Regions from separate parts of the Lonsdalea populi genome, predicted to be linked through region 1. Evidence: predicted binding sites of a transcription regulator. Region 1 holds the regulator's gene; the other holds the start of a gene.
What was found. The regulator PurR, encoded in region 1, represses purine synthesis genes. The targets are predictions, from matches to a motif close to CANGCAAACGTTTGCNTG.
Positions count from the first base shown of each region.

Region 2: a site for PurR is predicted at 2,989-3,006, ahead of purH (bifunctional phosphoribosylaminoimidazolecarboxamide formyltransferase/IMP cyclohydrolase). Genes of this name have one in related genera too.

Region 1 covers NZ_CP065534.1:1,639,658-1,644,645, forward strand. Annotated here, with positions in the region: gene I6N93_RS07115 (riboflavin synthase subunit alpha) at 1-541, shown strand, start outside; gene cfa (cyclopropane fatty acyl phospholipid synthase) at 590-1,741, opposite strand; gene purR (HTH-type transcriptional repressor PurR) at 2,090-3,115, opposite strand; gene cydH (cytochrome bd-I oxidase subunit CydH) at 3,494-3,586, shown strand; partial or broken gene I6N93_RS07135 (C40 family peptidase) at 3,703-4,282, opposite strand; gene I6N93_RS07145 (Grx4 family monothiol glutaredoxin) at 4,860-4,988, shown strand, end outside.
Region 2 covers NZ_CP065534.1:3,587,587-3,592,574, forward strand. Annotated here, with positions in the region: rRNA gene I6N93_RS15890 (23S ribosomal RNA) at 1-572, opposite strand, end outside; tRNA gene I6N93_RS15895 (tRNA-Glu) at 797-872, opposite strand; rRNA gene I6N93_RS15900 (16S ribosomal RNA) at 1,010-2,552, opposite strand; gene purH (bifunctional phosphoribosylaminoimidazolecarboxamide formyltransferase/IMP cyclohydrolase) at 3,148-4,737, shown strand; gene purD (phosphoribosylamine--glycine ligase) at 4,756-4,988, shown strand, end outside.

The DNA of each region.
Region 1 (4,988 bases):
GCAGATCGGCGCGTCCATCGCCAATAACGGCTGCTGTCTGACCGTCACGAAAATCGACGGCGATCTTGTCAGCTTCGACATCATGAAAGAGACGTTGCGTTTAACCAATCTGGCCGATTTGCAGGTAGGTTCTTGGGTGAACGTCGAGCGCGCCGCCAAATTTGGCGATGACGTGGGGGGGCATGTGATGTCCGGCCACATTATGTGTACGGCGGAAATTGTGAAGATTCTTATCTCGGAAAATAATTATCAGATTTGGTTCCGACCGACCGACGAAACGCTGATGAAGTATATTCTGCACAAGGGATTTGTCGGCATTGACGGCATCAGCCTGACGGTAGGTGAAGTGACGAAAAGCCGCTTCTGCGTGCATTTGATCCCTGAGACATTGCAACGCACGACGCTGGGCAAAAAACGACTGGGCGATCATATCAACATCGAAATCGATCCGCAGACTCAGGCGATTGTCGATACGGTAGAACGCATTCTGGCGAATCAGAACCTTTCTCTGTCCGTGGTTCCTACGCCTTCTCAGGCCTGACCGAGATGACAGGTTGGCGGAATGAATAGACCCCGCCAACCTGGTCTCTTAACGTGGCGCGCGAATCCCGCCTTCCACGCCATTTGTGCTGAATAGCACCTGCCATAACTGGATATTCCGCGCCCGGAAAGCCCCGGCACAGGCATTCAGGTAGTAGCTGAACATGCGCTGGAAACGAGCGGAGTAGGCGGAGGCCAGCTCCGGCCAATGCTGCTGGAATCGCTCATGCCAAGCCATCAACGTGCGGTCATAGTCGGCGCCGAAGTTGTGCCAGTCTTCCATCACCATGTAAGCCTCGCTGGCGCGCGCGACATGCTGGACGGATGGCAGGCAGCCGTTGGGGAATATATAGCGGTCAATCCACGGGTCAACGGACAGGTCGGTTTTGTTCGCGCCTATCGTGTGCAGCAGGAAGAGCCCCTTGGGTTTCAGATTTTTGCGCACCACGCGGAAATAGGTGTCGTAATTTTTGGGGCCGACGTGTTCGAACATGCCAACGGAGACGATGCGGTCAAACTGGCGGTCTAAATCACGATAATCTTCAAGCAGGATGGTAACGTCCAGATCCCGACATCGTTCCTGCGCCAGTCGCTGCTGTTCACGCGAGATGGTGACCCCAGTCACGGAAACACCGTAGTGCCGGGCGGCATATTCGGATAATCCCCCCCAGCCACAGCCGATATCCAGGAGCGTCATACCGCGCTGCAACTGCAGTTTTTCACAGATCATGCGCAGCTTGTTTTCCTGCGCCTGCTCCAGCGTCTCGGCTTCCTTCCAATAACCGCAGGAGTACTGCATGTGGGGGTCAAGCATGAGTGAGAAAAGGTCATTGCCAAGATCGTAATGTTCTTTTCCGACGATCCAGGCTCGTTTTTTGGACTGTAGGTTGGTGAGGCGGGCGATGAGAACGCGGGCGATATCACTAACATGTTTGGGGAGCTTATTATCAAGCCCGGCCCGGAGTACGCGGTGGAAGAAAATATCGAGCCTTTCACATTCCCACCAGCCGTCCATGTAACTCTCTCCGAGACCGAGAGAGCCTTCTCGCAACACGCGTTTATAGAGGTCAGGATTTTTGACCTGGATATCGAACGGACGAGCGCCATTGATGGCGATATCCGCCGAAGACAACATTTCTTTCACAATCTGGAACCAGGACGTGTTATGGATGTCCAGTTCCTCCACACAAGATGAACTCATAACCTCTCCCTATCTTGCTGTTAGCGAACACCGCAAGAAACAGCGTAGACAAAATTACCTGCAGAAGGTGTCGGTGGACGTGATCCATCGTCTATCCCCCGAAAAAGGGACTGGGGGGAAATTAAGAGAAAAGCCGGTACGAAAGGCATCTATCCGTGCCACAAAAGCCAGAATAGGCAATGTGTTATATCGACAGGATAGCAAACTGCTCTGTATGTCTTGTTCGTAGGTTATTGTCTTAGAAGACAGGGACAAGTTTATGACTGCTTCAACCAGGGTACAAGTTTTAAATGGCTGAAGCAGGGGAAAAGGCGGGGGTAATTATTTCAATCGAAAGAGATGTAATCACTAACGGCGATAATCGCGGAATGGGCCGTCAGACACGGATCGACGCTCAATTAATCGAGGATGTACCTCAATCACCTGGGACGTTTCACGCTTACTGGTAATTCGGTCTAACAGCATGGCGAACGCGGATTGCCCCAACCGTTCTTTCGGCTGATGAATGGTGGTCAGCGCCGGGGTGAAATAGCGTGAATGACGGACGTTATCGTAGCCGATGATGGAGATGTCCTGCGGCACGCGCAACCCAAGTTCATCCGCAGCGCAAAGGGCGCCCATCGCCATAATATCGCCGCCGCAGAACACGGCGGTTGGGCGTTTTTTTTGCGCCAATATCTGATGCATGGCTTTGTAGCCTGATTCCGGTTCGAAGTCGCCCTGTACGATCCACTCTTCACGGATATCAATGTCCGCTTCTTCGAGCGCTTTTTTGAAACCAAGATAACGCCCGCTGCCGGTATTGCGCTCCTGCAATCCCGGGATGGCCCCGATATCCCGGTGGCCGCGTTCAATAAGGTATTGCGCGGCGAGGTATCCGCCTTCAAAAGCGTTATCGATAACAGTATCGGTAAAGTCACTGTGTGCCTGGCCCCAGTCCATCACCACCATAGGGATGTGGCGATAGCCTTCGAGCATCGTCAGAAGTTCAGGCGGGTATTCCGCACACATGACCAGCAACCCGTCCACGCGCTTCTGCGCCAGCATGGCGAGATAGGCTCGCTGTTTGTCCAGATCGTTATGGGAATTGCAGAGAATCAGCGTATAGCCTTTAACATAGCAGCTGTTTTCGACGGACTCGATGATTTCGGCGAAATAGGGCGCCTCACTCGAGGTCGCCAGCAGGCCGATAGACTTGGTGTTATTGACTTTCAGGCTGCGCGCGACCGCGCTCGGAGAATAATGTAGTTCGTCAATGGCGGCGCGAACGGCGGCTTTGGTTTCTTCGGCGACGAATCTGGTCTTATTAATGACGTGGGATACGGTTGTGGTCGAAACGCCAGCACGCTTTGCCACATCTTTAATCGTTGCCATCTAAATGACTCCTAAATCTACTTCCTGCAGCAGTAAGTAACTTGTTAATCGTTTGCCTGCGCGAATCCTTCTCTTTCTGAAGATACGAGCCATTCAGAAGGTGGGGTGTCGACGGATATACCTGAAGATTAGGAAATGATGCTCGACCAACGGAGTTCGTACAGCAGTAAACCGGCGATTTTGTCCGATCCGGTCGAAAAGTGAAAGCGTTAATTCTACTCTTGCAACGATAAACGGACGTTACTGGTGAGATGGAACAGAAAGGTCACTTTTCCATAACATTATATTCATCATTAGGGTGTTGATAGATACCAATTCCCCTATACTGAACCGGCATTGCCACCTTGAATGTTGTGCTGAAAAATTAAGGAGAGAGTGATGGATACCAATTTGAAAATGTCCCTGTTGACGACGGTAGCGGCATTGGCCGTTATTATTGCCTTCAGTTTTACTGCGGTATTTGGCGCATAAGCCATACTGCCGGTATTTGTGCTCCCGGAAATCTTTCTTGTGGGCAGATTGCAAAAAAGGGACTTCGGCCCCTTTTTCTATTTCTTCTCGGCTTGGATTTTAATAACTGCTGCGGATTATCTCACCGTATGCGGCATGACGACCCGACGCGCGCCGATATAGTGTTCCTGCCAATAGTCTTCGCTAAGCTTGCTGATTTGGATATCTGAACCGTCGCGAAGAGACTGGATGAATTTTCCGTTTCCAACATAAACGCCCACGTGGTCTGTCGTACCGCGATGATTGATGCGGAAGAAGACCAGGTCGTCGCTTTCCAGCTCGTTTTTTTTGATAGGCGCGGCATCGCGCAATTGAAACATTTCATTGGCGGTGCGGGGAATGGTGATCTTCACAATATCTTTGTAGGCGCATAGACCAGCCCGCTGCCATCGAAACCGGTGTACGGCGATGAGTCGCCCCAGTGGTAGGGTTTGCCGATTTGGTTCATCAGCTTGTTGAGGACGGCGACTCTAGCACGTTGGGATCGTTGTTATGCGCCGTGCTCAGCACCAGGCCGCCGGTTTCGACGACATCATCTTTTCTTTTGCGGCTGATACGTTCAGCGGTCGTCTTTTCTTCTTTCACCCGAACAGGGTGGCCCCGTTTCGGCGCTTTCTTGGTTAGCGCTAGCGTGAATGGGTCCCGAGAGATTTTCTTGGCGTCCTTTTAAATGGGGTGATGGGAAGAAACGTCTTTATTTAAAGAGGAATAGGTCCCGGTCGGCGTTTGTTTTACGCTGCGTTTGGTTTTTTGTCGTTATCGGCGTCAGCGGTGGTTTTGGTCTTCAGCGGTTTGTTGCGGAATTTTTTCTTGTCTTGTGTGTGGTGGGCCGATATCGCCTGACTGAAAAATAGGCGGCTAAAAACCAATACGAAAAAGGTAACAATTAAACGCATTATAGTCTGACCGATGGTTGTTCTTGATCGCCTAATTTCCACAGTATTCCTTAAATCAGCATGATTACAAAACGCGAATAAGCAGTTAATGAGTATAGAATAGTGAAAAATCATTAATACGTATTGTTTTCTCGGTACTAATACATATTTTTGTTGATGATTTAACGGGTTAACGTTTTTAAAAACCACCCGGCGATAACCCTACAAAAGATGGCGTTTTTTGTGGTTATCGCTATCGTTAAAATGTGTCAAGGTAGTTGGGGCGAGCATACGCCCTTTACTGATGCCATGGCTAGTGGCTTATCATTAGCCATTACGTGCTTTAAGGAAGCAATAGAATGACGACAACGACAATTGAAAAAATCCAGCGTCAAATCGCTGAAAACCCGATCCTGCTGTACATGAAAGGTTCCCCAAAACTGCCGAGCTGTGGCTTTTCTGCTCAGGCTGTTCAAGCGTTGTCGGCA
Region 2 (4,988 bases), 1.9 Mb from region 1:
TACAAAAGGTACGCAGTCACACCCCGAAGGATGCTCCCACTGCTTGTACGTACACGGTTTCAGGTTCTATTTCACTCCCCTCGCCGGGGTTCTTTTCGCCTTTCCCTCACGGTACTGGTTCACTATCGGTCAGTCAGGAGTATTTAGCCTTGGAGGATGGTCCCCCCATATTCAGACAGGATAACACGTGTCCCGCCCTACTCGTCGAACTCACAGCTCATGCCTCTTCGTGTACGGGACTATCACCCTCTGTCGTGCGACTTTCCAGACGCTTCCACTAAGACTCAAACTGATTCAGGTTCTGGGCTCCTCCCCGTTCGCTCGCCGCTACTGGGGGAATCTCGGTTGATTTCTTTTCCTCGGGGTACTGAGATGTTTCAGTTCCCCCGGTTCGCCTCATGCCACTATGTATTCATGACATGATAGTGCAACGGATTGCACTGGGTTTCCCCATTCGGGTATCGTCGGGTATAACGGTTCATATCACCTTGCCGACGCTTTTCGCAGATTAGCACGCCCTTCATCGCCTCTGACTGCCTAGGCATCCACCGTGTACGCTTAGTCACTTAACCTCACAACCCGAAGGTGTCTCGTAAGACACCCTTCACGCTGCGATTATTTGAGAGACTCTGACGCAACCAAATCACCGCTCAATACTGCACGCAGAGAGATGTTCAGCCGCATCGTTTCAAATTTCAGCTTGTTCCAGATTGTTAAAGAGCAATATCTTAAACACGACTCGTTAAAGTCATCTTTAAGATATTCAGGTGATAATGCCTTTCACTCATTATCGGTATGGCGTCCCCAAGGGGATTCGAACCCCTGTTACCGCCGTGAAAGGGCGGTGTCCTAGGCCTCTAGACGATGGGGACACGAAATCCGACTCAACCCTCAGGCTCAATCGTTCCGCATCAGCATGAGTCAGAGACTCATCATCAACAGGTGCGCTTTTGCTCTTGCTTCTTCATCAGACAATCTGTGTGAGCACTTCACTAGCACTTCACTTCGGTAAGGAGGTGATCCAACCGCAGGTTCCCCTACGGTTACCTTGTTACGACTTCACCCCAGTCATGAATCACAAAGTGGTAAGCGCCCTCCCGAAGGTTAAGCTACCTACTTCTTTTGCAACCCACTCCCATGGTGTGACGGGCGGTGTGTACAAGGCCCGGGAACGTATTCACCGTAGCATTCTGATCTACGATTACTAGCGATTCCGACTTCATGGAGTCGAGTTGCAGACTCCAATCCGGACTACGACGCACTTTATGAGGTCCGCTTACTCTCGCAAGTTCGCTTCTCTTTGTATGCGCCATTGTAGCACGTGTGTAGCCCTACTCGTAAGGGCCATGATGACTTGACGTCATCCCCACCTTCCTCCGGTTTATCACCGGCAGTCTCCTTTGAGTTCCCACCATTACGTGCTGGCAACAAAGGATAAGGGTTGCGCTCGTTGCGGGACTTAACCCAACATTTCACAACACGAGCTGACGACAGCCATGCAGCACCTGTCTCAGAGCTCCCGAAGGCACCAAGGCATCTCTGCCAAGTTCTCTGGATGTCAAGAGTAGGTAAGGTTCTTCGCGTTGCATCGAATTAAACCACATGCTCCACCGCTTGTGCGGGCCCCCGTCAATTCATTTGAGTTTTAACCTTGCGGCCGTACTCCCCAGGCGGTCGACTTAACGCGTTAGCTCCGGAAGCCACAGTTCAAGACCGCAACCTCCAAGTCGACATCGTTTACAGCGTGGACTACCAGGGTATCTAATCCTGTTTGCTCCCCACGCTTTCGCACCTGAGCGTCAGTCTTTGTCCAGGGGGCCGCCTTCGCCACCGGTATTCCTCCAGATCTCTACGCATTTCACCGCTACACCTGGAATTCTACCCCCCTCTACAAGACTCTAGCCTGCCAGTTTCAAATGCAGTTCCCAAGTTAAGCTCGGGGATTTCACATCTGACTTAACAAACCGCCTGCGTGCGCTTTACGCCCAGTCATTCCGATTAACGCTTGCACCCTCCGTATTACCGCGGCTGCTGGCACGGAGTTAGCCGGTGCTTCTTCTGCGGGTAACGTCAATCAGCGAACGTATTAAGTTCACTGCCTTCCTCCCCGCTGAAAGTACTTTACAACCCGAAGGCCTTCTTCATACACGCGGCATGGCTGCATCAGGGTTTCCCCCATTGTGCAATATTCCCCACTGCTGCCTCCCGTAGGAGTCTGGACCGTGTCTCAGTTCCAGTGTGGCTGGTCATCCTCTCAGACCAGCTAGAGATCGTCGCCTAGGTGGGCTCTTACCCCGCCTACTAGCTAATCCCATCTGGGTTCATCCGATGGTGTGAGGCCCTGAGGTCCCCCACTTTGGTCTTGCGACGTTATGCGGTATTAGCTACCGTTTCCAGTAGTTATCCCCCTCCATCGGGCAGATCCCCAGACATTACTCACCCGTCCGCCGCTCGCCGGCAAGGGAGCAAGCTCCCTTCCGCTGCCGCTCGACTTGCATGTGTTAGGCCTGCCGCCAGCGTTCAATCTGAGCCATGATCAAACTCTTCAATTAAAAGCTTGATTTGCTAACTTAATAGCGATGCTCAAAGAATTTTACTGTTGATTCGTAATGAATTAACTGTTGTTCACTCTTCAAGACTTTTTCGTATCTTTTGCGATAGTGTCTTGTGAGTGCCCACACAGATTGTCTGATTATATTGTTAAAGAGCGTTTCGTTTCCGCCTAAGCGGCTAACGTGAGGCCGCGTATATTACGCTTACCTCGTTCAGAGTCAACGACTTTCTTCGTCTTTCTCCGACTGTCACCGCGCCGCGTTGTCCGCTTCGCCGTGTCAGTGGGAGCGCATTATAGGGATTTCCTTTCAGCCTGCAACCGATATTTATCACAAATTTTATCGTTTGCTGCATTCCACAGCAAAAGGTCGACTTATACCCTTTTTTGCACAGAATTATCCACAGATATGTCAAACCCTGAAATTTGACAAGCATCACGCAAACGTTTTCGCTACAATTTCCCCCTTGAAAACCGGACCCCGGTTGCGGGGGCATTAGCTGAATATTCATCTCAAGGCCCTGACTTAAGCTTTTAATCAGCCATATTCACACAACGCTCTCTGAATACGAACCTAGCCAAGGGATCACATCACCATGCAACAACATCGTCCTCTCCGCCGTGCTTTGCTCAGCGTGTCTGACAAATCCGGTATTGTTGAATTCGCTCAAGCGCTGTCCGAACGCGGCGTGGAGCTACTCTCTACGGGCGGCACCGCGCGGCTGCTGGCCGACGCCGGACTGCCCGTGACGGAAGTGTCGGATTACACTGAATTTCCGGAGATGATGGACGGACGAGTCAAAACGCTTCACCCCAAAGTTCACGGTGGGATTCTTGGCCGCCGGGGTCAAGACGACGCCGTCATGGCGCAACACAATATCCAGCCTATTGATATGGTTGTTGTTAACCTTTACCCGTTCGCCCAAACGGTCGCAAAAGAGAACTGCACGCTGGCCGACGCCGTTGAAAACATCGATATCGGCGGACCCACCATGGTGCGCTCCGCCGCTAAGAACCATAACGATGTCGCCATTGTGGTAAAAAGCAGCGACTATGCCTCTATTATTAACGAGCTGGATTCGCACGAAGGCTCGCTGACCTACGAAACCCGTTTCGATCTCGCCATCAAAGCGTTTGAACATACGGCCGCGTACGACAGCATGATCGCCAACTACTTCGGCACCCAGGTTCCTGCCTACCACGGGGACACTTCTCGCCCCGCTGGCCACTTCCCCCGCACGCTTAACCTAAACTTTATTAAAAAGCAGGATATGCGCTATGGCGAGAACGGCCACCAGCAGGCCGCTTTCTATATAGAAGAAGAGGTGAGGGAAGCTTCAGTCGCTACCGCAACCCAATTGCAAGGCAAAGCGCTGTCATACAACAACATCGCCGATACCGACGCAGCGCTGGAGTGCGTGAAAGAGTTCGCCGAACCTGCCTGCGTCATTTTGAAACATGCTAATCCCTGCGGCGTGGCTATCGGCGACTCGATTCTCGACGCCTATGAACGCGCCTACAAAACCGACCCGACATCAGCCTTCGGCGGCATCATCGCATTTAACCGCGAGTTAGACGAAGCCACGGCGCAGGCCATCGTTAGCCGTCAGTTCGTCGAAGTGATTATCGCACCGTCGGTCAGCGACTCTGCGCTGCGGGTTACCGCCGCCAAACAGAACGTCCGGGTGCTCACCTGCGGACAATGGCAGCAACATATTCCCAGCCTTGACTTCAAGCGCGTCAACGGCGGTTTGCTGGTACAGGATCGCGACCTCGGTATGGTCGAAGCTTCACAGCTGCGGGTGGTCACGGAACGTCAGCCCACCGAAGCGGAGCTACGCGATGCGCTGTTCTGCTGGAAGGTGGCGAAATTCGTCAAATCCAACGCCATCGTCTATGCCCGCGACAATATGACCATCGGTATCGGCGCAGGACAGATGAGCCGCGTTTATTCCGCCAAGATCGCCGGCATCAAAGCCGAGGATGAAGGATTGGTGGTCGAAGGCTCCGTCATGGCGTCCGATGCCTTCTTCCCGTTCCGTGACGGCATTGATGCCGCTGCTGCCGTAGGCATTACCTGTGTCATTCAGCCGGGCGGCTCCATTCGCGACGACGAAGTGATCGCCGCCGCCAATGAACACAGCATTGCTATGCTATTTACCGACATGCGTCATTTCCGCCATTAATCCGGAGCGAGACTCACCATGAATATTTTAATTATCGGCAACGGCGGGCGCGAACATGCGCTGGCCTGGAAAGCAGCGCAATCTCCCCTGGCGGATAAAGTGTTCGTCGCGCCCGGCAATGCGGGCACCGCGTTGGAACCGCCGCTGGAGAATGTCGACATCGCCGCAACAGATATTCCGGCGCTGCTCGACTTTGCGAAGAAAAACGACATTGGTCTGACTATCGTCGGGCCGGAAGCACCGTTGGTCAT